3 regions of the Agarivorans sp. Alg241-V36 genome follow, and region 3 is predicted to be linked to each of the others. Evidence: predicted binding sites of a transcription regulator. Region 3 holds the regulator's gene; each other region holds the start of a gene.
What was found. The regulator sigma-54, encoded in region 3, starts transcription at its own class of promoters, with help from an activator protein. The targets are predictions, from matches to a motif close to GTTGGCACGNNNNTNGNNT.
Positions count from the first base shown of each region.

Region 1 (7,862 bases), on a different contig from region 3:
CATGAATATTTAAACTAGGGCAATATTTTCTAACCCGCTGCAAATAGCCAGATTTAAACATGGAGTCTTTTGTTTCGCTAAGGCCGCTACGAAAATGCTGTTTAGCCACCTTCCAGAACCCCTTGAATCCGAGCATTTCTTTGGTATCTGCAAGGTTAAAGGAACCCTTGTTATAACCCTCTCTCGACCAGCCTTGCACGGCATTGGGGCCAACGGTTACGCTGCCATCAATCATCTTGGTGAGGTGAACACCCAAGAATGGTAAATCAGGATTAGGAATGGGATAGATAAGGTGTTTAATCAGTTGGTTATGGCGAGGTTGTAATTGATAGTATTCGCCACGATAAGGAACAATTTGAAAGTCGATATCTAGCTTAAGCATGTTGCATAGGCGATCTGCCATAAGCCCGCCACAGGCAATAAGGTATTGGCTACTTATTTGACCATGCTGAGTATCGATCAATATTTTGTCGGCTTGTTCGCTCAAGCCTGTCACCTGGTGAGACAGCAAAATCTCGCCGCCTGCTTGTTGAAATAACTCGGCCAGTTTTTGGCAAATTTGCGGGTAACTAACAATGCCAGTGTCTTTTACCTGCAAAGCGCCTAAGCCAACGATGTTAGGTTCAATTTCTTGCAGTTGTTTCGCATTAAGCGGTTTTACCGTAATCCCATTTTGTTCACAGCGTACGGCGAGCGCCTGCATATCACTTAATTCTTGTTGATTGGTGGCCACCAATAGCTTGCCGCATTGTAGGTAGGGAATGTCGTACTGTTGGCAAAAACTAATGGTGTCTAATAAACCCTGCTTACAAAATTGGGCTTTAAGGCTGCCAGGCTGGTAGTAAACACCGGCATGAATTACGCCGCTATTATGGCCTGTTTGATGAAAGGCGAGTGAGGCTTCTTTTTCTAGCAGCACTACCTTGGCGCTAGGTTTACGCTTAATCAGTTCTAAAGCGCTGGCAAGGCCAACGATGCCTCCACCAATAATGCTGTAATCGTAGCTCAATGAACCATTCCTTTTACTGCTGCTGCCCAATTAACTTACACCTTATTCTTGAACAGGAAAATTTCAGCTTAGACTAAAGATAAAAATCTGCTACTGAATAAAGCCTGCGTCAGTGATAAGGTCAAACTTATCGAAGGGCGAATGAGGCGCTAAATGGATTTCACAATTTATCATGGATTGTTATTACTCACAGTAGGATTATTTGCTGGAGTTATCAATACCTTGGCTGGAGGGGGATCGAATCTCACTCTTCCAGCGTTAATGGTAATGGGGATGCCTGCAGAAGTAGCCAATGCAACCAATCGAGTGGGAATATTTTTGCAGTGTTTAACCGGCGTGATTGGCTTTAAAAAGCACGGTAAGTTGGACACTGAAGATGTTGCGCCTATTTTGTGGCCAACCTTGGTGGGTGGTTTGGTAGGCGCTGTAGCAGCCTCTTACGCTCCTTCGTGGATCATTAAATATTTGTTACTTGGCGCGATGCTCGCGATGGCGGCATTAATGCTGATTAAACCCAGTGTTGTTGCCCCTGCTGCTGGAACCTCTGCCCGCAAAATGAAGGATACTCCTTCGGCAAAATGGAGTTTAGCCCTCGCTGGTTTTTATGGAGGATTTGTTCAAGCTGGTGTTGGCTTTATTTTGATTGCCGCTTTAGCGGGGAGTTTACGCTACGATTTAGTTAGGGCTAATGCGCTGAAATTAGTGTGTACCATAGCTTTTACTAGCGTGGCTTTAGTGGTGTTTATCGCTCGGGACCAAGTATTATGGCTGCCGGGTTTAGTATTGGCGGTGGGTTATATTGTTGGTGCGCATTACGCGGTTAAATTTGCCATAAAGGCTGCCGCCAACACGCTTAAGTGGTTTTTGTTTGTGATGACCTTGGTAGGCTGCGTAGCTGCATTGTGGTTTTAAGGTTTTAAGCGCCAACTTGAAAGGAAAGTAGTATGCAAAAAGTGTTAATGATCATTGCTATGTTAGTACTGAGTGCTTGTAGTTCTAAGCCTGAAGGTATTGAACCGGTTCAAAATTTTAATCTAGATAAGTACTTAGGCACATGGTACGAAATAGCGCGCTTGGATCATTCTTTTGAACGTGGCATGAGCCATGTTACTGCGACCTATGCCCTGCGTGATGACGGTAAAGTATCGGTTCTCAACAAAGGTTTTTCCGAGCAAGACCACCAATGGTTTGAAGCTGAAGGTGTGGCCCAGTTTGTTAGCGAGCCAAACATCGGGCACCTAAAAGTATCCTTTTTTAGGCCGTTTTATGGCGCCTATGTGGTGTTTGCCTTAGATGAAAAAGACTATCAATATGCTTTAGTTGCAGGACCAAACCGAGACTACTTGTGGCTGCTGGCTAGAAACCCAGAGCTATCGCATGCTATTCGTGCTGACCTAGTGCATCAAGCTAAAGAACTTGGTTTTGATACTAGCGAACTGATTTTTGTAGAGCACCACGGTGATGTGATAGCGTCAAAAGAGTGAAAGGTATTTTACAACAGGAGCAAGTATGTGGACTGAAGGTAAAGTAATTCAACGTATGGATTGGAATGACGAGCTGTTTTCCTTGCGCATAAAAGCAGACATTGCGCCTTTTGTTGCAGGGCAGTTTATTAAGTTGTCTGAAATGCGAGACGACAAACGCATTGCCCGCGCCTACTCACTGGTTAACCCGCCCAGCACTGACTATCTAGAAATACTGGCCATTAAGGTGGAAGATGGGCTGCTGTCACCCAACTTACACTTGCTACAAGCTGGCGACACCATTGAAGTTTCAACAGCGGCTGCAGGGTTTATGGTATTAGACGAAGTTCCTCCTGCTAAACACCTTTGGTTAATCGGCACGGGCACCGGCATTGGGCCTTTTTTCTCGATGCTGGAAACCGATCAAGCTTGGGAGCGTTTTGACAAAGTTGTACTGATTTACGGTGTGCGAAAAACGAAAGACATCGCTTACCAAGAACTGATTGATAAGTACTTAAGTGAGCAAGCGGATAAATTTGTCTTTCAAGCCATGGTAACCAGAGAAGATAGCGCTGGCGCATTGAGAAGTAGGATCCCAGCGGCACTGGAGACTGATCAGTTAGAGAATGCGGTAGGGCTTTGTCTTAACGCCGAAGACTCACAAGTGATCATGTGTGGTAATCCGCAAATGATCACTGATGCGCAAAGCATTCTCGAAAATAAAGGCTTAAAGAAAAACCTTAGACGAAAGCCTGGGCAAGTTACGGTAGAGCGTTACTGGTAGTGTGTTTATTGAGCGAAAATGTTATTCTTTCGCTTAAATATTTGTCACTTACTTGATGCAATGTTTAACCATTGGCGCAAAAACTCAGCAATTGTTGTCGGTATTTTTTACAATATGACAATAATAATTTAAATCTATTATTTAAGTTGTTGTATATAAAGAGTTATTTAACTTGGCCTAGTTTTTGCTTCTAATCTGATTAGTGATATTAAAGATATACATACTGCTATTTGGGGGCACTGTGTTTAAACAAATTTTATTAGTAGCAAGTTGCGCTGTTTCGTTGTCTGCTTTTGGTTCTACGCAGACTTGGGACTTTAGCACCTTTACCGAAAACGGAAGCGGTGACGGTAATACTTATAGTGGCAACGGCCTTACGCTATCTGGTTGGTCTAATACGGATTCTCGTGACCAATATATTGAGTCTGGAGAGTTGGATTACGCTAGCGGTTATGGTTTGACATTACAGAATCGTGATGAAGGGGGAAGCGCTCCTGATCATGCTATCGACAGCTATAACAACAAAGACTGGAAAAAAGACTACGACATGGTTTTACTTAGCTTCGATGAAGCGGTAAACCTTGCTGGTTTTTCTTTAGGTTGGGCTAAAGAATCAGGTAATAATGAAGCTGATGTTACGGTGCTGGCTTACTCAGGTAACGATACGCCTACTTTAGCTGGTAGCAATTGGGGCGACGTTGCAAGTGCTTGGTCAACTGAAGCGCAAATTGATGACGCTAACGCTTACGCTTACCAGTCTATCAGCTCAAGCGCTTCTTCGAAGTACTGGTTAATCGGTGCTTATAACCCAATCTTTGGAAACATGGGCCACTCGATAGGTAACGATGCATTCAAATTAGCTGGCGTTAAAGCTAACAGCCCGCAAGTGCCAGTAACCAGCGTACCAGAGCCTGGTACAGTGCTAATGTTTGCAGCGGGCCTATTTGGTATCGCATTACGTAGCAGAAAGCGCCAAGCTTAAGCAATACTTCCTTTTCCTGTATAAACAAAAATACGAAATACTGTGTATTTCGTATTTTTTTGTCTTTTTTTTACTACCTGTTCATTAGATACTGTTTAAGGCTGAACTGACTAGCCCTTGAAGCAACAAGGAATTAGCTTTGATAATGAACAAACTTTTGGTAGCTCTGTGTTTACTGTGTGCCACAAATCTTAGCTTTGCTGATCAGCAGGCTAATGAGTACGAACTTGCCGTTAAAGCTTTCCATAGTGGGGAAGAGAATGAAGCCTTCATCCATTTAAAAAATGCCCTAAAAGCTAACCCCGAACACCTCTCCTCAAAACTACTACTCGCAAAAGTATACTTTAACGCGAATAACTTAGGCTCTGCTGAAAAGCAGTTAGAAGAAGCCTTAGCTTTAGGTGCTGATATTAACTTGGTATTGCCACTTCTAGGTAATATTCTGATGTTGCAGGGTAAAACTAACGAATTGCTGGCCTTTGAAGAGCGAGTCAATGAGTTTTCAAAAACTACTCAGTTCGAATGGAAGTTATTGCGCGGTCGAATTTACTTACAGAAATCTCAGCCCGAATTAGCACGTAGTGAATTTGAGCAAGCTACCAAGCTTATGCCAAATAAACCTAGCGCTATGAATACCTTAGCCACTTTATATTTGAGACAAAAAGAGTACGTGCTTGCTGAACAATGGATTGAACGTTCCTTACAGATAGCTAAGAACAACGAGAGAACTTGGTTATTGAAAGGAGATTTGGCTGCAAACCAGAAAAACCTAACACTTGCCTTGGAGCATTATCAAACGGCTTATCAGCTAGACCCACAAGACCCCAAAATTTTGCGCAGCTTAGTGATGACTCACCTTAAGCTTAATCAAACAGAGCAAGCTAAGCGCTACTTGAAGCAAATCCAAGAACAAACACCCAATGATCCAACTGCGATATTAATTGGCGCTACCTTGTTTGCGGGTGAAGACAATACCGAAATGGCAGAACAGGCCTTAGCGGATTTATCCCAAAAGGTCTCTGCGGCAGAAACTGACGAGCTAACCGACGCAAATACCTTACTGTTCATTCAGGGCGCTTCGGAGTTTATTCTAGAAAACGATGAAAAAGCCCAACAGTACTTGAGCCAGTATTTGCGTCAAAAGCCAAGTGATCTCGGGGCTACCCGGATGCTTTCTAAACTGTATCTTCGCAACAATGAGTCCTACAAGCTGCAGCTACTTTTGCAAGATCATTTTGACTACATTATTCGTGACTTAGCTTTGTCGGTTCAATTGGTTTATTTGTACATCGATTCCGGCAGGTTACGTGCTGCCCATCAAGCTTTCGAGCAAATTCGAGCTTACCATAGCGACTCAAATTACATGGTGATTTTAGATGCAGAACTAGCAAGGGCAAGTGATGAGCCAGAACGGGCATTAAGTTTGTTAAAAGAGCTGCCTTTTACTGAGGAAAACGCACCAATAAAGTGGCTACAGTTGAAAGGTGAGCTGGCTTTAGAGCTGAACAAGTTTGACCAGGCTAAGCCGGTTATCGAAAGCTTAATCGCCCGGAATATAAACAACGCCAATGCGCAGAACTTGATTGCTGCCTATTACATTAAAACAGAACAGGCCGAGCTTGCGCTTCGTTACTTAGATGAAGTGTTGGCTAGCAATCCAAATAATATAGGTGCGAGCTTTAACAAAGCGGTGGTGCTAAGAGCCCAGGGTAGTGCTAAAGACGCACTACAAATCCTAGAGCAGTTACTAGCAGTGAATAAACAGCACACGCCTAGTCATCTATTGGCTGCCCGCATTCATCTTGAACAAAATAGCTATCCTCAAGCAACTGAGCAATTAGACAAAGTGTTGTTGTACGATCAAGACAACCGTCAGGCTCGTGAGCTAAAGCTTGATACTTATATGCAAACAGCTCAATGGACAAAAGCCCTAGCAGAAGTCGAGAAGCTAAATCGCGAATACATTCTAAATGAGCGTTACTTAAGTGCTTATGCTGAAATATTGATTCGACTAGAGCGTTATGAAGATGCTGACTATCCCTTAGGTTTATTAGACAGCCTTTGGAAAGAGCAGCCAAATAAGTTGATAGGCTTAGCCAGAATGCAGGCTCAAGCAAAACAGCTAACAAATGCCAAGAGTTCCCTATTAAAATCTCATCAGCTGGCCCCCGATAATATGTCTACTTTGGTCTTACTCACCAAAGTAGAGCTAGAACAAAATGACTTGGAAGCGGCTGAAAAAACGGTGGCAGATTTAGCCAGCAAATTTGGCGAAAGCAGCCAGTTGTATCTTTTGCAAGGCGATATTCAAATGCACAAAAGCCAGAAGCTACAAGCGCAGCAACAATACAGTAAAGCTGTAGAGCTGAATGCTTTCAATCGAGAAGCGGTGGTGCGTTTGTATCAACTGGCCAAACAAGACATTGCCAATGATGCTTTTCACCAACAAATGGAAGGTTTGGTCACAACTGCTGCTGAGCTGGCTTGGCATAAACGTATTCTGGCAGACAGCTATTTACACCATAAGCAGCTAGATAAAGCGCAACAACACTATGAAGATTTGTTGACCTTACCGGCATTAAAGCAAGATCCAGGGATATTAAATAACTTGGCGAATATCTACTCCAGCCAAGACTTAGATAAAGCTTATCAAACTGTTGCTCAGGTAGTGGAGCAAGGCGCCAAAAATGCCGCTATTTTAGACACCATTGGATGGATAGAAGTACAGCGCGGTAACGTAGATCAGGGCTTGGTTTATTTGCGAGAAGCCTACACAATGAATGCATCAGATGCGGCAATTCGTTATCACTTAGCATTTGCACTCAATAAGCTAGGACGCAAAGCCGAGGCGAAGACCGAAGTTGAAGCAGCCTTAGACTTAGACCAGCAGTTCTCTGAATACGAAGCTGCCAAATCTTTGTTAGAGAGCTTGAGCTAGATAAAGCTTAAGAATTAAAAAAGGCCACCGTGAGGTGGCCTTTTTGGTATTAACTCAGCTTAGTTAATACGTTTGTATTTAATGCGATGAGGCTGGGCAGCTTCTTCGCCAATGGTTTCCTTGAGCCATGCTTCGTATTCGGTAAAGTTACCCGCATGGAAGTTCACTTGGCCTTCATCTCGATAATCAAGAATGTGGGTAGCGATACGGTCTAAGAACCAACGGTCGTGTGAAATAACCATGGCACAACCAGCAAACTCTAATAAGGCATTTTCCAATGCTCGCAAGGTTTCTACGTCTAAGTCATTGGTTGGTTCATCCAATAACAATACGTTGCCGCCAGCTTGTAAAAGCTTAGCGAGGTGCAAGCGGCCACGCTCACCACCAGATAGCTCACCCACACGTTTTTGCTGATCGCCACCTCTAAAGTTGAAACGACCCACATAAGCACGGCTTGGGATTTCTACATTGCCAATTTTTAGAATGTCAGAGCCACCCGATACTTCTTGCCATACGGTTGCGTTGTTATCCATGTCATCACGGAACTGATCTACGCTGGCGATTTGCACGCTGTCACCAATTTCGATATCGCCTGAATCGGCTTTTTCAGCACCAGTAAGCATGCGGAATAAGGTAGATTTACCAGCACCGTTAGGACCAATAATGCCAACAATGGCACCTTTAGG
Region 1 covers NZ_UNRE01000001.1:373,134-380,995, forward strand. Annotated here, with positions in the region: gene lhgO (L-2-hydroxyglutarate oxidase) at 1-1,009, opposite strand, end outside; gene G6R11_RS01785 (sulfite exporter TauE/SafE family protein) at 1,163-1,921, shown strand; gene G6R11_RS01790 (lipocalin family protein) at 1,954-2,493, shown strand; gene G6R11_RS01795 (ferredoxin--NADP reductase) at 2,519-3,256, shown strand; gene xdp1 (exosortase-dependent surface protein XDP1) at 3,498-4,238, shown strand; gene G6R11_RS01805 (tetratricopeptide repeat protein) at 4,384-7,176, shown strand; gene ettA (energy-dependent translational throttle protein EttA) at 7,236-7,862, opposite strand, start outside.
Region 1: a site for sigma-54 is predicted at 3,428-3,446, ahead of xdp1 (exosortase-dependent surface protein XDP1). Genes of this name have one in related genera too.

Region 2 (7,862 bases), on a different contig from region 3:
CGAACTCAGAAGTGAAACGCAACTGCGCCGATGATAGTGTGGGGCTTCCCCATGTGAAAGTAGGTCACTGCCAGGCTCTCATACTAAGCCCTCGTCATATGACGAGGGCTTTTTTATTGCCTGCGGATTATCACCTCACTAACAAACCACTTTCGTCACTTATCCTTTATTCAACATCTATTCTCAACCCTCAATTAAGGCCTGCAGGTCTAGGCTCGATGGCTCTAATTCTCGCTTTCAAGCTTCTTTTCATACGATTCTGTTTGTTGTTTATTTTTCGCTATATAGAAATCACTAAGTGATCTGATTTTAGATTAATCATTTTTAGTATTGCTACAGGTAATGGAAGTAGATCTTTGTAGAGTGATGTTTTACTTAGATTTTTGGTGACAGAACTGAACTGCGCCGACTGAAATAGTCTGCTGGAGAGAGGCAAGGCTTGCCATAAAGCTTTTTATTAAAGGCAGTTTTTATCCGGTTTTGGGTAAATTGTGCCGACAAATCGACTAAAAAACAACTTTAGCCCGGGTTAAGACTTTTGTCGGCAGGCTTAAACTAAAATTTAGATATTTTTATATAAACATTATAAACAACTGGTTTTGTTTAATTTATTGGCATTTAATTTGCTTTATTGGCATGGCTCAGCCAAATGCGGCAAAAACGACGGATTGTTGTCGGTTGGGTAGAAATTTTGTCAGGTAGATTATCGTAAGGATATGTTTCTACTGACGTTAGTGGCATTTGCTTTGCTATTTGTTACCTAGGGCTTTCTTAGGTGGCTAATTACAATAAACGAGATAAAAAAGCTCGGGCCTAGGTTAAAGCAAGTGGAGAGAGAACGGTAAACGGAAACTAACGTAAGTAGGAATAGACCAATGATTACCAGAGTATTGATGCTGTGCAGCGTGTTGTTGCTATCAGCATGTTCGTCGATTGTAGATGGTGTGGAAGAAGTTGCGGATAACGTACAAGAACGTGAAGATCGCAATCAACGCCAAGTAACTGTGAGTACCGATAGCCGCTCACCAATCCCCGACGATCCTTTTTATGCGCCTATTGAGCCGAGTCCTGCGGCTGACCAAGTGATTGTGACTGGCTCTATGTTTAATGCCAATACCTCGCGTAGTCTGTATAGCTATACCCCGCCTTTCTCTCTTGGGGATACCATCACCGTTCTATTAGAAGAAGAAGCTACCGCGACTAAATCGGCTAGCTCAAACCTGGGTAAAGAGAATAGTTATAAACTCGAACCGATTACTGTGCCAGGTGGAAACCTAACCATTAACGGACAAGTTGTTGAGCTTGAAATGAAGCAAAAGCAAGATTTTGATGGCTCATCTGATGCCGACCAACGCCATAGGTTATCGGGCAGAATCACGGTCTCGGTGGTTGATATCCTGAACAACGGCAATTTGGTGGTACGTGGTGAAAAGTGGTTGGTTATCAACAATGGTAAAGAATACATGCGCTTTACCGGTATTGTGCGGCCATTAGATGTTGGCGAAGACAACTCAATTGGTTCTTTTCAGGTCGCTGATGCTCGCATCGAATTTAGCGGTACCGGTGATCACGCTGATGTACAAACACAGGGGTGGCTGTCGTCGTTCCTAGGTGGAAGTATGTGGCCACTATAGGACGCTAACGATGTCTAAGTTTTTTAGAATATGTACTTGTGTGGTGATGTTAGCGGGAAGTGTCTTACCAAGTTATGCCATTTGGTTAGAGGGTGAAGGCCAAGCTAAAATCATCGACGGTCAAGTTGACCAAGCTCGCCAGCAAGCAATTCAAGATGCCTTATTAACCCTTATGTATCGCGGTGGTGCCAGTGTTAAATCACTGCAAGTGGTAAAATCAGGGGTGCTGGAAACCGATGAGCTAACGGTGCGAACTAATGGTGAAGTGTATGACATGAAGCTGTTGGTTGAAACCATCATAGATGACCAAATGACGGTTAAAGTGGCGGCTGACATATTTCCTTTAAATACCTGTGAAAAAGACAGTTATGCCAAAACCTTGTTCGTTGGCCCCTTTCAATTGCAAAAGCGAGAACACGCCCAACTTGGTGGGGTTTATCGAACGCCCGAAGAGGTTTCCCAGCGTTTATTCCACCGCTTTAAATCAAAGAGCAAACGGGTTGATGCTCGGCACTTAATGACACGCCAAATTGCCTTTGATGGGCGCTATGCCAATGACATTGAGCCGCAGATGCTTAAAGTTGCGCGTAGCTTATCCCAGCAATACGACGTGCAATACATTTTGTTTGGCAAAATTAACGATATGTCGAGTTACAACGAAACTAGCACCAACCTGCTCGGTATCAGAAGCTCCGTTAAGTTGCGCAACTATCAAGTAAAGCTCTACGTTATTGACGGCATTAATGGCGAGACTATTCTGCGTAAAAGTTACGGCTCTAACCGCGAATGGCCTTTCGATGTGACGATGAAGCTGGACGTAACTGGCGAAACATTTTGGTCTTCAGAATATGGAAAATTGATTGATTCCTACATCGATCAATCGGTTAGTGACGTTGAAGACGCTTTGTACTGCCGCCAAAGTTTAGCAACGGTGGTGGGGCTTTATAACGGACAGGTGGTAATTAACATCGGTCAGACAAATGGGGTGCGTAAAGGCGACAAGTTTGAACTGGTTAGGCAGCAATATTTAATGCACTTAGATGGCGGGCTTCGTGGTCCGATATTTAACGCAGACCAAACCCAATTAAAGGTAGTGTCGGTTCAATCTGACCGCGCGGTATTAGCAACAGAGCGCTACTCCGATATGGCTAACATACAAATTCGCGACGTATTAGTGGCGGTGACTAATGATCCATTCGCTATCGATGAAAACACTCAATAATTAGCAGCAAAGGAGAAGAATATGACAACTTCTTATAGTAACACTCCACTTGCAACCAACAGCTTGGATTATAAACCCAACTTGATTGAAGTGAATAAGCAACAGCCCAGTGAAGTAAAATCGGAAAGTAGTTTTACTCAAAAACTACAAGATGCTTTAAGCCCAAATAGCGATAAGCAACCAAGTATTGAAACGCTGGCGACAAATGCTAGTACTGACGATAAATCCGAGGGTACGGTAGATGTAGGCATTATGGACGTTGCCCCCGCTGCAATGAACATAGGCATGGGCTTAGCCTCTGGCAACCCAGTGGCGGCAGGCCTAGCCGGTACCGATTTATTGCAAAGTGTATTGCGTGCCGATATTGAAAATCAATTTACTGAGTTAGGCCAAGGTATTGCTGCTGCGTTAGTCGCAGGCATGTCGGGAGATCCAAGTGCTACGCAGGTTCTGCCAACTGCAGCTGAACTTGCTGAACAAGCAGCTTTAGCCAGTGCAGATATTGTTGCTGAAGGAAGCCAACAAGTTGCCGCTGCAAGCCAAAATGGTAGTGCCGCAACCGGTGTTAGCCAAGAGGGCAAGAGTGTGCCAACTAAAGGGGCTATTCCTAAGGCAATCCTCGATGCCGAAAATGCCCCCAAAAATGATGAACTACTAAAGCAAAATAAGGCAACTACGTAAGATAGCTAAGTAACTTGAGCGCTTTGCTTAAGTTACTTGTTTCACCTCTACAATATCCAACAGACTTGGTAAAATTTTCACTTTCTTTACATAAGCCTAATATAATTGTGATTATATAATGCGTAGAATATATACAGCGCTAAAAAGTAGATGTAAGGGATTATATGAAGGCGATAGTCGCGGTATTACTTAGCACCATTTTGCTGGCTTGTGGCGGAGGCGGTTCGGGTGGGGAGGATGATAGCGCAAGATATACGGTAAGTGGCGTAGCTAATGTACTTACCAATACGGTGGTCGACAGCGACGTGAATGACCCCAATGCACTTTATGTCTCTAATAATTCTTATTCAAGGGCTCAAGTAATACCCCCTATCGCAGTGGTTAGCGGCTATTTAGCGAGCCATTTTACTGGTGTTAGCGGTGATAGATTCGCAAACCTAAATGACTCTGAAGATATATATCGTGTCAATTTGGAGTCTGGGCAGACTTTATTTTTAGAAATCGCAGATTGGGCCGGAATTCAATCCGACAACGATTTCGACTTAGCGTTGATTAAAGTTGATACGGAAGAAGAAGTGATAAGTTCCGTTGGTGACCGCAAAACAGAGCTTATAACGGTTGAAGAAACTGGTAGTTACTATATAAAAGTTTATGCATATTCGGGGGGGACTCAAGTTAGGTCCAATGGTGCTTATACTTTACGCCTCATAGACCAAAACCAGCAGAATTTACCTGAGAGCTCTAATCTAAGTACCCAGCACGAATTTGTGATTGATGAAATAGTTATTCAACATAGTCAGCCACAATTCAGAGCCACCAGTGAATCTGATTACGGGCTATCCCCTATCGTGAACGGTCCAGGTATGAGTCTGTACCGTGTTGAAGAAAGTACTGCTGTAGCATTGGCGGCGAATCTTAATACATCTAAAACGGTAAACTCAAATTCAACAGCAGAGTATAAGGCTAAAAAGCAAACGTTACTCAAAATTAAAGAAATGAAGTATCGCTTAGGTAACGATGTAGTTACGCCAAACTACTTGTATCAAGCCAGTGCGCTTTCTAACGACCCATTTGTAGAACGACAATGGCACTATGAACAAATTGGGTTAAGCGCTGCTTGGCAAGCCATGCAGGGGCAATCGATTAGTGATGTAGTGGTAGCTGTGCTTGATACTGGGATATTCCAAAGTCATCCAGATTTGAATGCCCAGCTGACCAATGACGGCATGGATTTTATTTCTAGCACTGAGATCTCTTTAGATGGCGATGGAATTGACAGCGACCCGGAAGACCCAGGTGATAAAAGTAACCCCAATGGTAGTTCTTCCTGGCATGGAACTCACGTTGCGGGCACTGTTGCTGCTCAAACCAATAACTCAGTGGGTGTCGCGGGTGTAGCACCGGATGCCAAGATTATGAATTTGCGAGTATTAGGTTTTGGTGGTGGTACTACTTTTGATATTAGCCAAGCGGTGCTATACGCTGCTAGTTTAAGTAATTCGTCTGGTAGTTTACCAAATAGAGCCGCAGATATTATTAATATGAGCCTAGGCTCTAGTTTTAATGACTCAGTGTTTAATAGCGCAGTCCAAAGCGCTATTAACCAAGGAATTATTGTTGTTGCTGCTGCCGGTAACGAGAGTACATCAAAACCTACTTACCCTGCCGCTTTTGACAACGTGATTGGTGTCAGTGCTGTAGATGCACGAAAACAACTCACCAGTTACTCTAACTACGGCGACTATATTGATATAGCGGCACCTGGTGGTAATAGCAGCGTCGACTTAAATGGCGATGGTTATGGTGATGGTGTTTACAGCACCTATGTTAACGAAAATGGCAGTAGTTTAAGCGCCAGCTATCAAAATCTAAATGGCACCAGTATGGCTGCGCCTCATGTTGCAGGTGGCGTAGCATTGATGAAGCAGATTAACCCGCAGCTGAATACCGCAAGCTTTTTAGCCTTACTGGCAAACGGCAAGTTAAGTGATGACATTGGTAGCAGTGGTAGAGATTCTTCTTTTGGCTATGGCTTGTTTAACGCTGAAAAAGCAGTGCAAAGCCAGTTAGATGAGATTGACCCAGATCGCAGCTATTTGAGTTTAAACATTAGCCAAATCAGCTTAAGTGCATTGGAAAGTGAAGCAAGTTTTACCATTCAATCAATTGGTCCGAATGCGCTTACCGTTACTCGAGTAGAAGAACAAGCGGCTTGGTTAACAGTAGATTCTAGCGCGACTGATGGTAGCGGTTTAGGGGCCTATACTGTTGAGGTTAATCGCGATGGTTTAAGTGACGGTAACTACAGCGCTGATATTACTATTACTGGTTCAGACAGCTCGCAACATATTGTGGCGGTGTCTATGGTGGTGTCTACTCAACAGGCCAGTGATAACGGACTTGTCTATATATTGCTGTTAGACAGTGAAACCGGTGAACAGAAGTATATCCAGTCATCTTCAATGAGCAATGGCGTATTTAACTTCAACTTCTCTCAAGTTTCGACAGGAAGTTACCATTTGTACGTTACTACCGACCTTGATAACGACGATATTATTTGTGATGAAGGCGAATTGTGTGGAGCCTATCCGGTGCGAAATAACATTACTCCGGTAGAGGTAAGTGCCAACGTAAATGGTTTAAGTTTAAGTGTTGAACCTATTGTCACAGAAGACTTTAGTAACTTGGCTTTACCGCTTAGTTTCTCTAAAAAATAACATTTCTACATTTATCACCGCTAATATCCTAAAATCATTAGGGTATTGGCGGTGTAAATATAACTGCGATTCTTGTCATACAATTTAGATAATTGATAAGCTAGTTGTGAAATTTTGTTTCATAATATGGCTTTAACAAGGCTAACTTGCATAAAGTCAGATCCAGCTCAATTACTTGAAAACTAAAGCTTAGGCTAGTATTGGTTAACAACCTGCAGCAAGGCATAATGAATTTGAAAGCGCTGTCTTGAGCAAGTGTAGAATAAGTAGTTAGGGACCGAATTAAGGGGTATGAATGCTGGAGTTAGGTTGTTTACGTTTATCCCAAGATAAATTAGCGGCATTAATTGAGATTACACCTCAAGAGTCGCACGTAAGTGTAAGCGATGTGAAAGCCTTAATTCTGCGTTCAGACTTTGGCGATTACTTAGTGGATGAAGAAGCCATTGATGACGCGGTTGCCAAGTTTGCTGAATTGCGAGAATCACCAGATCTGATTGAACAATGGGGACAAACTTTTGTTAAGTTAGCCAACATTCGTAATGCCGAAGTGACCATCGATGTTGCCGAAGACAAAATGGTGGCGCGCGCTACCATTACTGCAGCTTATGGTGGTAATCCCATTTCACAAGGGGATTTAGTGAGTGCCATGCAAGAGGCTGGTGTGTTATTTGGTTTGCAAAAGCAACGTGCTTTGGCCCTGTTAACCGCTGCAAAACAAGCCAATCCCGGAGTGAAAATTAAAAAAGTTGTTGCACTTGGTCGTCAATCTGTCGACGGAGAAGACAGCCGCTTCGAGCGTTTTGTTGCAACCCCTAAAGAGCGTTTGCTTAAACCTAAAGAAACCGAAGATGGTCGAGTGGACATGCGCGACTTAGGTAATTTAGAGACAGTTGAGCCAGACGTAGAGCTAATGCGTCGACACCCGCATACTCACGGTCAGGCAGGTAAAAATGTTTGTGGCGAAGAGTTGCCTTTTAAGCAAGGGCACGAAATTCCTTTCACTGTAGGCGAAGGCACAAAAATTGCCGTTGATGATGCAAACTTATTGTTGGCTGATAGAACCGGCTTACCGCTCGAAATAGAAAATGGCATGAAAGTCGACGATGTCTTATCGATTAAGAGTGTCGACGTTAGCTATGGGCACGTTGATTTTGCCGGTAGTGTGCTAATTACCGGCAATGTTGGCGACGGCATGAAAGTAAAAGCTTCTGGTGATGTGCACATTAATGGCTTTGTTGAGTCGGCCAATATTACCGCCGGTGGAGATGTGGTTGTTGGCAAAGGGGTTATTGGCCATCGCTTGATGGAAGGTGACGAAAACTACTCGTGCACCATTAATGCGAAAGGCGAACTACACGCTACTTTTGTTCAGTACTCACATATTGATGCAGGTAAAGATGTCACCATTACCAGCCAATTGCTGCACAGTAAAATAGAATCCGACGGCAAAGTGACTGTAAGTGATGCCAGTGGTCTTCGTGGCACCTTGGTGGGCGGAACCATTGATGCTGGCGGAGAAATTACCGCTGTGGTACTTGGTGCAACTGCAGGTACTGCTACACAAATTACTATTTCGGGTGACTTTGACGATATTCAAGAAGAGCG
Region 2 covers NZ_UNRE01000005.1:741-8,602, forward strand. Annotated here, with positions in the region: rRNA gene rrf (5S ribosomal RNA) at 1-76, shown strand, start outside; gene G6R11_RS12020 (flagellar basal body L-ring protein FlgH) at 876-1,634, shown strand; gene G6R11_RS12025 (flagellar assembly protein T N-terminal domain-containing protein) at 1,645-2,856, shown strand; gene G6R11_RS12030 (hypothetical protein) at 2,878-3,537, shown strand; gene G6R11_RS12035 (S8 family peptidase) at 3,702-6,254, shown strand; gene G6R11_RS12040 (DUF342 domain-containing protein) at 6,550-7,862, shown strand, end outside.
Region 2: a site for sigma-54 is predicted at 611-629, ahead of G6R11_RS12020 (flagellar basal body L-ring protein FlgH). Genes of this name have one in related genera too.

Region 3 (7,862 bases):
GAATACCGCGGTAGGAAACGTGATTGGTTCCAATATCACCAACATTACTTTGGTGTTGGGTTTAACCGCCCTGCTTAAGCCGCTCATGGTTTCGTCTTCTACTTTATTTAGAGAGCTACCAATGGTACTCGGGGCAACAGCAGTTGCTGGTTGGGTACTTCACGATCAGCAACTCGGTTACCTTGAAGGTGTAATATTGCTCAGCTTATTTGTAGCAATGATGGCCTACTTAATTATCAATTCGCTACGTCAACGCAGCAGCAATAAAGTTGATCCAATGGTTGAGGAAGCAGAATCTGAAGTGCCTAACGATGTGCCAACCAGCAAAGCCTTATTGTGGCTAGTGGTGGGAATTATCGTGCTGCCGCTTAGCGCCGACTTGTTAGTAGGCTCCGCCTCAGAAATTGCGCGCTACTTTGGCATGAGTGACTTGGTGATTGGCTTAACCATTATCGCTATCGGCACTAGCTTGCCGGAGTTAGCAGCGTGTATTGCTGGGGTGATTAAAAAAGAAGACGACTTGGTGCTAGGTAATATTATTGGCTCCAACCTTTTCAATATTCTCGCCGTATTGGCGGTGCCAGCCATGTTGGCTCCGGGAGCGGTTGATGCCAACGCAGCCGGTCGTGACTTTTATGTCATGATGGGTGTTACCGTGCTGTTATTTATCATGGCCATGGGCTTTGGTAGAAGCCGCAAAATCACCCGCTGGGAAGGTGGCTTATTGTTAAGCGGCTTCATAGGCTACCAAATGCTATTATTCTTAGCATAAGTCGCTGTTGTTACTAATTTATAAATACAAGGGGAAGTGAGTGTCATTTGATTACGTCGCGGTTGCTAAGCGTGTATTAGAGATAGAAAGCCTAGGTATTGATAACCTTCATCAGTATATCAACCAAGATTTTACCGCTTCTTGCGAAATGATTTTAGCCTGTAAAGGTAAGGTTATTCTTACTGGCATGGGTAAATCGGGTCATATCGCCAATAAAATTGCTGCTACTTTGGCCTCTACTGGTACCCCTGCCTTTTTTGTTCACCCAGGCGAAGCCTGTCATGGCGACTTAGGTATGATAGCCGCCGACGACATTGTATTAGCCTTGTCTAATTCGGGTGAATCTGAAGAAATTTTATCGCTTTACCCGGTATTTAATCGAATTGGTGTGCGCTCTATTGCCATGACCAGCAACCCTAGCTCGTCAATGGCTAAACTGGCTAATTATCACTTGTGCATCTCGGTTCCTCGCGAAGCTTGCCCGCTAGGTTTAGCACCAACGGCAAGTTCTACCGCCACCTTAGTTATGGGTGATGCACTAGCAGTAGCGCTGTTAGAAGCTCGCGGTTTTACCGCCGATGATTTTGCCCTATCTCACCCTGGCGGTACTTTAGGTAAAAAACTGCTATTGAGTGTGAGCGACTTAATGCTAACTGGGGAACAAATCCCACTGGTAACAGTCGAACAAACTATTCGCGAAGCCTTATTTGAAATTACCGCCAAAGGCTTAGGCATGGTGGGCGTACTTAACGCCGAACAACAATTAGCCGGTATTTTTACCGATGGAGATTTACGCCGTATCCTTGATCAACGCATCGACATTCACGACACCCCAATTGGCCAAGTGATGACCGAGAACCCCAAGGTGATTGAAGATACTTGGCTAGCTTTTGATGCCTTAAAACTGATGAAGGCTAAATCAATCAATGGCTTGTTTGTGCTCAAAGACAATACCGTTGTTGGTGCGTTTAATATGCATACCTTGTTGCAAGCTGGAGTGTATTAGTGAGCATTAACACGCCTTATGGCGAAGTAAGCCAAAGCAACTTTGATGCGGCCTCGAAGATTAAGCTGTTAGTGTGCGATGTCGATGGCGTGTTCTCCGATGGTCGCATTTACATGGGTAACGATGGCGAAGAACTAAAAGCATTTCATACTCACGATGGCTTTGGCATTAAAGCTTTGCTTAATATTGGTATCGAAGTGGCCATTATTACCGGCCGCCAATCTAATATTGTGCAACAGCGTATGCAGGCTTTAGGCATTACTCGTATTTATCAAGGCCAACAAAACAAACTAGTGGCCTACCAACAAATGCTCGAAGAGCTGTCATTAAGCCCTGAAGAAGTCGCTTATATTGGCGATGACGTGGTAGACACTCCAGTGATGCGCGCCTGTGGTTTAGGCGTGGCAGTACAAGACGCTCACCCCTTATGTAAACAAAGTGCCCACTTTATTACCCAAACCCGTGGCGGTTTTGGCGCAGTACGAGAGCTTTGTGATTTACTCTTACAGACCAAAGGCGAGTTGGATAACGCTCAAGGTATGAGCGTATGAATCGCCCAACCTGGTTTTTCGCGGGTTTATTTGTATTGGCCTTAGTGCTCTGGCAACTAAGCCCTTCAGAAACAGAGCAGTTTAGTGCCAAACGTGAAGCGAGCAAACCAAACTTTGTTGCCGAAAAGCTCTACAGCGTAAGCTTTGGCGAAGACGGTAGTCCACGCTATCGAATCTATGCTGAGGAAATGGAGTTTTTTGAACAACTTAAGCACACTACTTTCGCGCAACCTAAGATTTTAGTGTACCCAGATCCTAGCCAACCTGTATGGCAAATTGTAGCCGATCACGCTACAGTACAGCAGCAGCAAAATGTCATTTTAAATGACAATGTAGTAATTAAAAATTTGAGTCGAGGCGAGTACGTTCGCGACTTAATAACCGAAAGATTGGAGATCGATCTGCAAACAGAAACCATGAGCAGCGATCAACCTGTTACCGTTTATGGCCCTTCATACGAACTGTATGGCGTTGGCATGGACGGTGATTTAGCCAACGAAATAGTGACTTTATTAGATGATATCGAAGCGGTTTACCACAACCCACAAGAGTAAGTTAGCCCTTGCTGCTAGCTTGTTTATGCTTTCTTGGGGTTCACAAGCACTAGAAGACGACTTCAACAAACAAATTATTGTTGATGCCGACCGTCAACAGGTCAACATCAAAGAAAACCGAGTAACTTTTTATCATAATGTGGTGGTGACTCAAGGTTCGATAAAAATGCATGCCGAAGAACTTAGCGTTATTGGCAGTGAAGAAAAAGGCAGTGAAGTGATGATCGCCAAAGGCGAGCCTGCTACTTTTTATCAGTTACTTGATAGCGGTAAACCGATTGAAGCCGAGGCTAACGAAGTACGTTACGACTTAAAAAGCCAAACGCTAACGTTAACCACCAACGCTCAACTCAAACAAGAAGAGAGTTTGGTAAAAGGTAAAATGATCAAATACAGCATCAATAAACAAGAAATGGTGGCACAAGGCGACGAAAACAGCCGTGTAACTACAATTTTCCTGCCTCAGCAGATTGAAGACTTAACGCCTAAGGAAGACCAGCAATAATGAGTACCCTAATTGCTGAAAACTTAGCCAAGGCCTACAAAGGCCGCAAGGTAGTCAAAAACGTTAGTTTAAATGTAGAAACAGGAAAAATTGTCGGTCTACTGGGACCAAATGGTGCCGGTAAAACAACCACTTTCTACATGGTTGTTGGCCTAGTGCCACGCGACCAGGGCCGAATACTGATCGACGACGATGATATTTCCAGTACAGCCATGCACACTCGCGCACGCAAAGGCATTGGCTACCTTCCGCAAGAAGCCTCTATTTTCCGCCGTTTATCGGTTGAGAAAAACATTCTTGCAGTATTAGAAACTCGTAAAGACCTCGATAAAGAACAACAAATCGGTGCGTTAGACGATCTGCTGGAAGAATTTCATATTGGTCATATTCGCAAAAACCTCGGCATGAGCTTGTCGGGTGGCGAACGCCGAAGAGTCGAGATTGCCCGAGCGCTTGCGGCCGCCCCTAAGTTTATTTTGCTTGACGAACCCTTTGCAGGGGTAGATCCTATTTCTGTTATCGATATTAAAAAGATTATTGAACACCTGCGTGATCGCGGTCTAGGTGTACTCATTACCGACCACAATGTGAGAGAAACTCTCGATGTTTGTGAGCATGCCTATATCGTTAGCCAAGGCGAATTGATAGCCTCAGGAAAACCAGAAGAAATTCTTGAAAACGAGCATGTGAAACGAGTTTATCTCGGCGAACAATTCAAGCTATAGTTAAAGTGTAAGTTTTCAAAAACACAATAAGAAGAAGGAACAGCGGTAGTTAATGAAAGCATCTTTGCAGTTGCGTCTTGGTCAGCAGTTAACCATGACTCCCCAGTTACAACAGGCCATTCGCTTACTCCAGCTTTCAACACTGGATTTACAGCAAGAGATTCAAGAGGCTCTGGAAAGTAACCCTCTACTTGAGGCGGATGAGTCTCACGCGAGTGATGGTGACACAACTGACGCTAAATCAGCCAATGAGAAATCTACCGAAGCTGAATCCACCGCCGATATAGACAATAGTCAAATTGAAGCTGGCGATGCCATTAACCAAGAAACCGTCTCCGATGACTTACCGGTTGATTCCACTTGGGATGATATCTACAGCGCCAGTTCAGCCCCTGCTAGTTCTTCAAGCGGTGCGGCGAGTGATGACAACGACATGGTGTTTCAAGGCGAAACTGTCGATTCCCTGCAAGATCACTTGTTATGGCAAATGCAACTCACTCCTTTTAGCGAAGTGGACCAAGCCATTGCCTTAGCGATTATTGATGCGGTAGATGAATCCGGTTATCTCACCCAAGATTGCGAGCAACTGCTCGAAGGCCTGCGTTCTAGTGACAATAACGACTTAGACGTAGAATTAGATGAAGTAGAAGCGGTACTAAAACGCATTCAACACTTTGACCCTGTTGGCATTGCTGCCAGATCCTTGCAAGAATGTTTACTCATTCAACTAAGCCGTTTTGTCGAAGACACGCCATGGCTAGCAGAAGCCAAAGATGTAGTGTCCAACCACATTGATGTCTTGGCCAATCGTGATTTTCGTTTACTGGCACGCAAAACCAAACTTAAAGAAGATCAACTGCGCGAAGTTATGCGCTTGATTCACACACTTGAGCCGCGCCCAGGTAATGCCGTAGAGCCAAATCAAGCACAATATGTGATTCCAGACGTCTCGGTCATAAAGCGTCAAGGCCGTTGGGTTGTTGAACTCAACCCAGATGCAATGCCTAAACTACGCGTAAACTCTCACTATGCTTCGTTAAGTAAAACCTCTAATGCCACCGATACCCAGTTTATCCGTAGCCATTTACAAGAAGCTAAGTGGTTTATTAAAAGTATTGAAAGCCGTAACGAAACCCTATTAAAAGTATCCAACTGCATTGTTCATCATCAACAGGCATTTTTTGAATATGGCGAAGAAGCCATGAAGCCAATGGTACTGAACGATGTAGCCGAAGCCGTTGAAATGCATGAATCAACCATTTCCCGGGTTACCACCCAAAAATTCATGCATACACCTCGCGGTATCTTCGAGCTTAAATATTTCTTTTCTAGCCATGTGGCTACCGATGGTGGTGGTGAATGCTCATCAACTGCCATTCGTGCATTAATTAAGAAACTGGTAGCTGCCGAAAATACCAGTAAACCACTCAGCGATAGCAAAATTGCTGATATTTTGGCAGATCAGGGGATCAAGGTGGCAAGACGTACGATTGCTAAATATCGTGAGTCTTTAGCAATTCCACCTTCTAACCAACGTAAGAGCCTTATCTAAGGACAATAAAAGGGGAAGATATCTATGCAAATTAACCTTACTGGACACCACGTAGAAATAACTGAATCTTTGAAAGAATATGTCCACACCAAGTTTGCCAAACTCACCCGACGATTCGATCAGATTAACAATGTTCACGTCATCTTAAACGTAGAAAAACTAAACCAAATAGCTGAAGCGACATTGCACCTTAACGGCGGCGAAGTATTTGCAACCTCTGAGCATTCTGACATGTATGCCGCCATCGACAGTCTGATTGACAAGCTTGATCGCCAAGTCATCAAACATAAAGAAAAACTCAACAAACGTTAGTCACCCCAATGCAACTAAATAAAGTACTTAGCTTGGACTGCACTCAAAGTGCAGTTCAATGCTCTTCCAAAAAGCGCGCCCTAGAAATCGTTAGCGAACTAGCTGCCAAACAGCTTGATACCACTACCCAATGCATTTTCGAGAGCTTATTAAGTCGAGAAAAAATGGGCAGTACAGGTATTGGCCAAGGCATCGCTATTCCTCATGGCCGTATCGACAACCAACATCAAGCCACCGCGGTTTTCTTGCGTTGTGATCCACCCATTTCATTTGATGCTATTGATAATAAACCGGTAGATTTAGTTTTTGCACTATTGGTACCCGAAGATCAATGTAAGCAACATCTTAATACTCTTGCTCAAGTAGCTGAAAAACTTAACGATAAGCAAGTATGTAAACAACTTCGTTGTGCACAAAGTGATGACGAATTGTACGACATCATGGTAGCCTAATACTCTAATCAGCCTTAGGGATAATCATGGAACTGATCATCGTTAGTGGGCGCTCGGGTTCAGGAAAAACCGTCGCCTTAAGAGTATTAGAAGATCTTGGCTACTACTGCGTCGATAATTTGCCAGTAGTACTGTGGCAATCGCTTATCGATAACTTAATAAAGACCTATAGCAAAGTTGCCATCAGTATCGATATTCGTAACCTCCCTGATGAACTTTCTCCGGTTGGCCAACTCATTCGAGATGCCGGCCCCAAGGTAAATTTACTGAGTATCTTTTTAGATGCCAAAGACGAAGCGCTGATTCGCCGCTACAGTGAAACGCGCCGAGTTCACCCACTAAGTCGAAGCGACTTATCCTTGGCTGAAGCTATAGAATCTGAAACCGAGCTATTAGCGCCAATTTCTAGAAATGCTGATTTACGCATCGATACCTCACGTTTATCGGTGCATGAACTAAGCGGCTTGATTCGCTCGCGGGTTACTGGCGATCAACAGCAACAGCTGATTTTAGTATTCGAATCCTTTGGTTTTAAAAATGGCGTACCTAATGATGCAGACTACATGTTTGATGCGCGTTTTTTGCCTAACCCCCATTGGCAAGAGGAGCTGCGTCCACTTACCGGCTTAGACAAAGCCGTGCAAGAGTATTTGTCTGCGCAGCCTTTAGTTAACCAATACGTCGAGCAAATCAGCCAGCTATTAGAATCTTGGTTACCGCATTTGGAAGCCAATAACCGCGCCTACTTAACCATTGCCATTGGTTGTACCGGTGGTCAACATCGCTCGGTGTATGTCGCTGAGCAGCTGGCTAGCCACTTTAGCGCCCAGCGAAAAGTGCAACGACGTCACCGCACCCTGGAGCATCGCCTTGAAGCTCACTAGACAAATGGTTGTTAAAAACAAACTAGGCTTGCATGCACGCCCAGCAACAAAGTTAGTAGAACTAGCGCAACAGTTTGACGCTGAACTCACCATCATTGATGGCGAGAAAACCGCATCTGCCGCCAGTGTCATGGGCTTATTAGTGTTAGCCAGCGCCCAAGGAAGTACCTTAACCATTGAGTCGGAGGGAGCCGACGCAGAAGCCGCGTTGGATGCGGTACAAGCCTTGGTGGAAGCCAACTTCAACGAAGAATAAATCAATACGCAACAAAGCCGAGCTACAATTAGCAAGCGGTACATGCCAACAAAACAATAGGGATCGCTTATGCCTGAAGAGATGGAGTTAAACCCTAATCAGCACAAACGCTTACAGGAGCTAAATCAAGCTCTAGACAGTGGAATGTTCGTGCATGTTAGGCGCATGCTTCATCAAATGCCTCCCTGTGACGTAGCGCTATTGCTTGAATCCAGTCCACCAGCAGGGCGTAAAGTACTTTGGCAACTTACCGATCCAGAGCAACACGGTGAAATCCTCGAAGAGCTCAACGA
Region 3 covers NZ_UNRE01000010.1:44,639-52,500, reverse strand. Annotated here, with positions in the region: gene G6R11_RS19560 (calcium/sodium antiporter) at 1-772, shown strand, start outside; gene G6R11_RS19555 (KpsF/GutQ family sugar-phosphate isomerase) at 813-1,778, shown strand; gene kdsC (3-deoxy-manno-octulosonate-8-phosphatase KdsC) at 1,778-2,329, shown strand; gene lptC (LPS export ABC transporter periplasmic protein LptC) at 2,326-2,883, shown strand; gene lptA (lipopolysaccharide transport periplasmic protein LptA) at 2,909-3,388, shown strand; gene lptB (LPS export ABC transporter ATP-binding protein) at 3,388-4,113, shown strand; gene G6R11_RS19530 (RNA polymerase factor sigma-54) at 4,166-5,665, shown strand; gene hpf (ribosome hibernation promoting factor) at 5,690-5,977, shown strand; gene ptsN (PTS IIA-like nitrogen regulatory protein PtsN) at 5,986-6,429, shown strand; gene rapZ (RNase adapter RapZ) at 6,456-7,313, shown strand; gene G6R11_RS19510 (HPr family phosphocarrier protein) at 7,318-7,569, shown strand; gene mgtE (magnesium transporter) at 7,639-7,862, shown strand, end outside.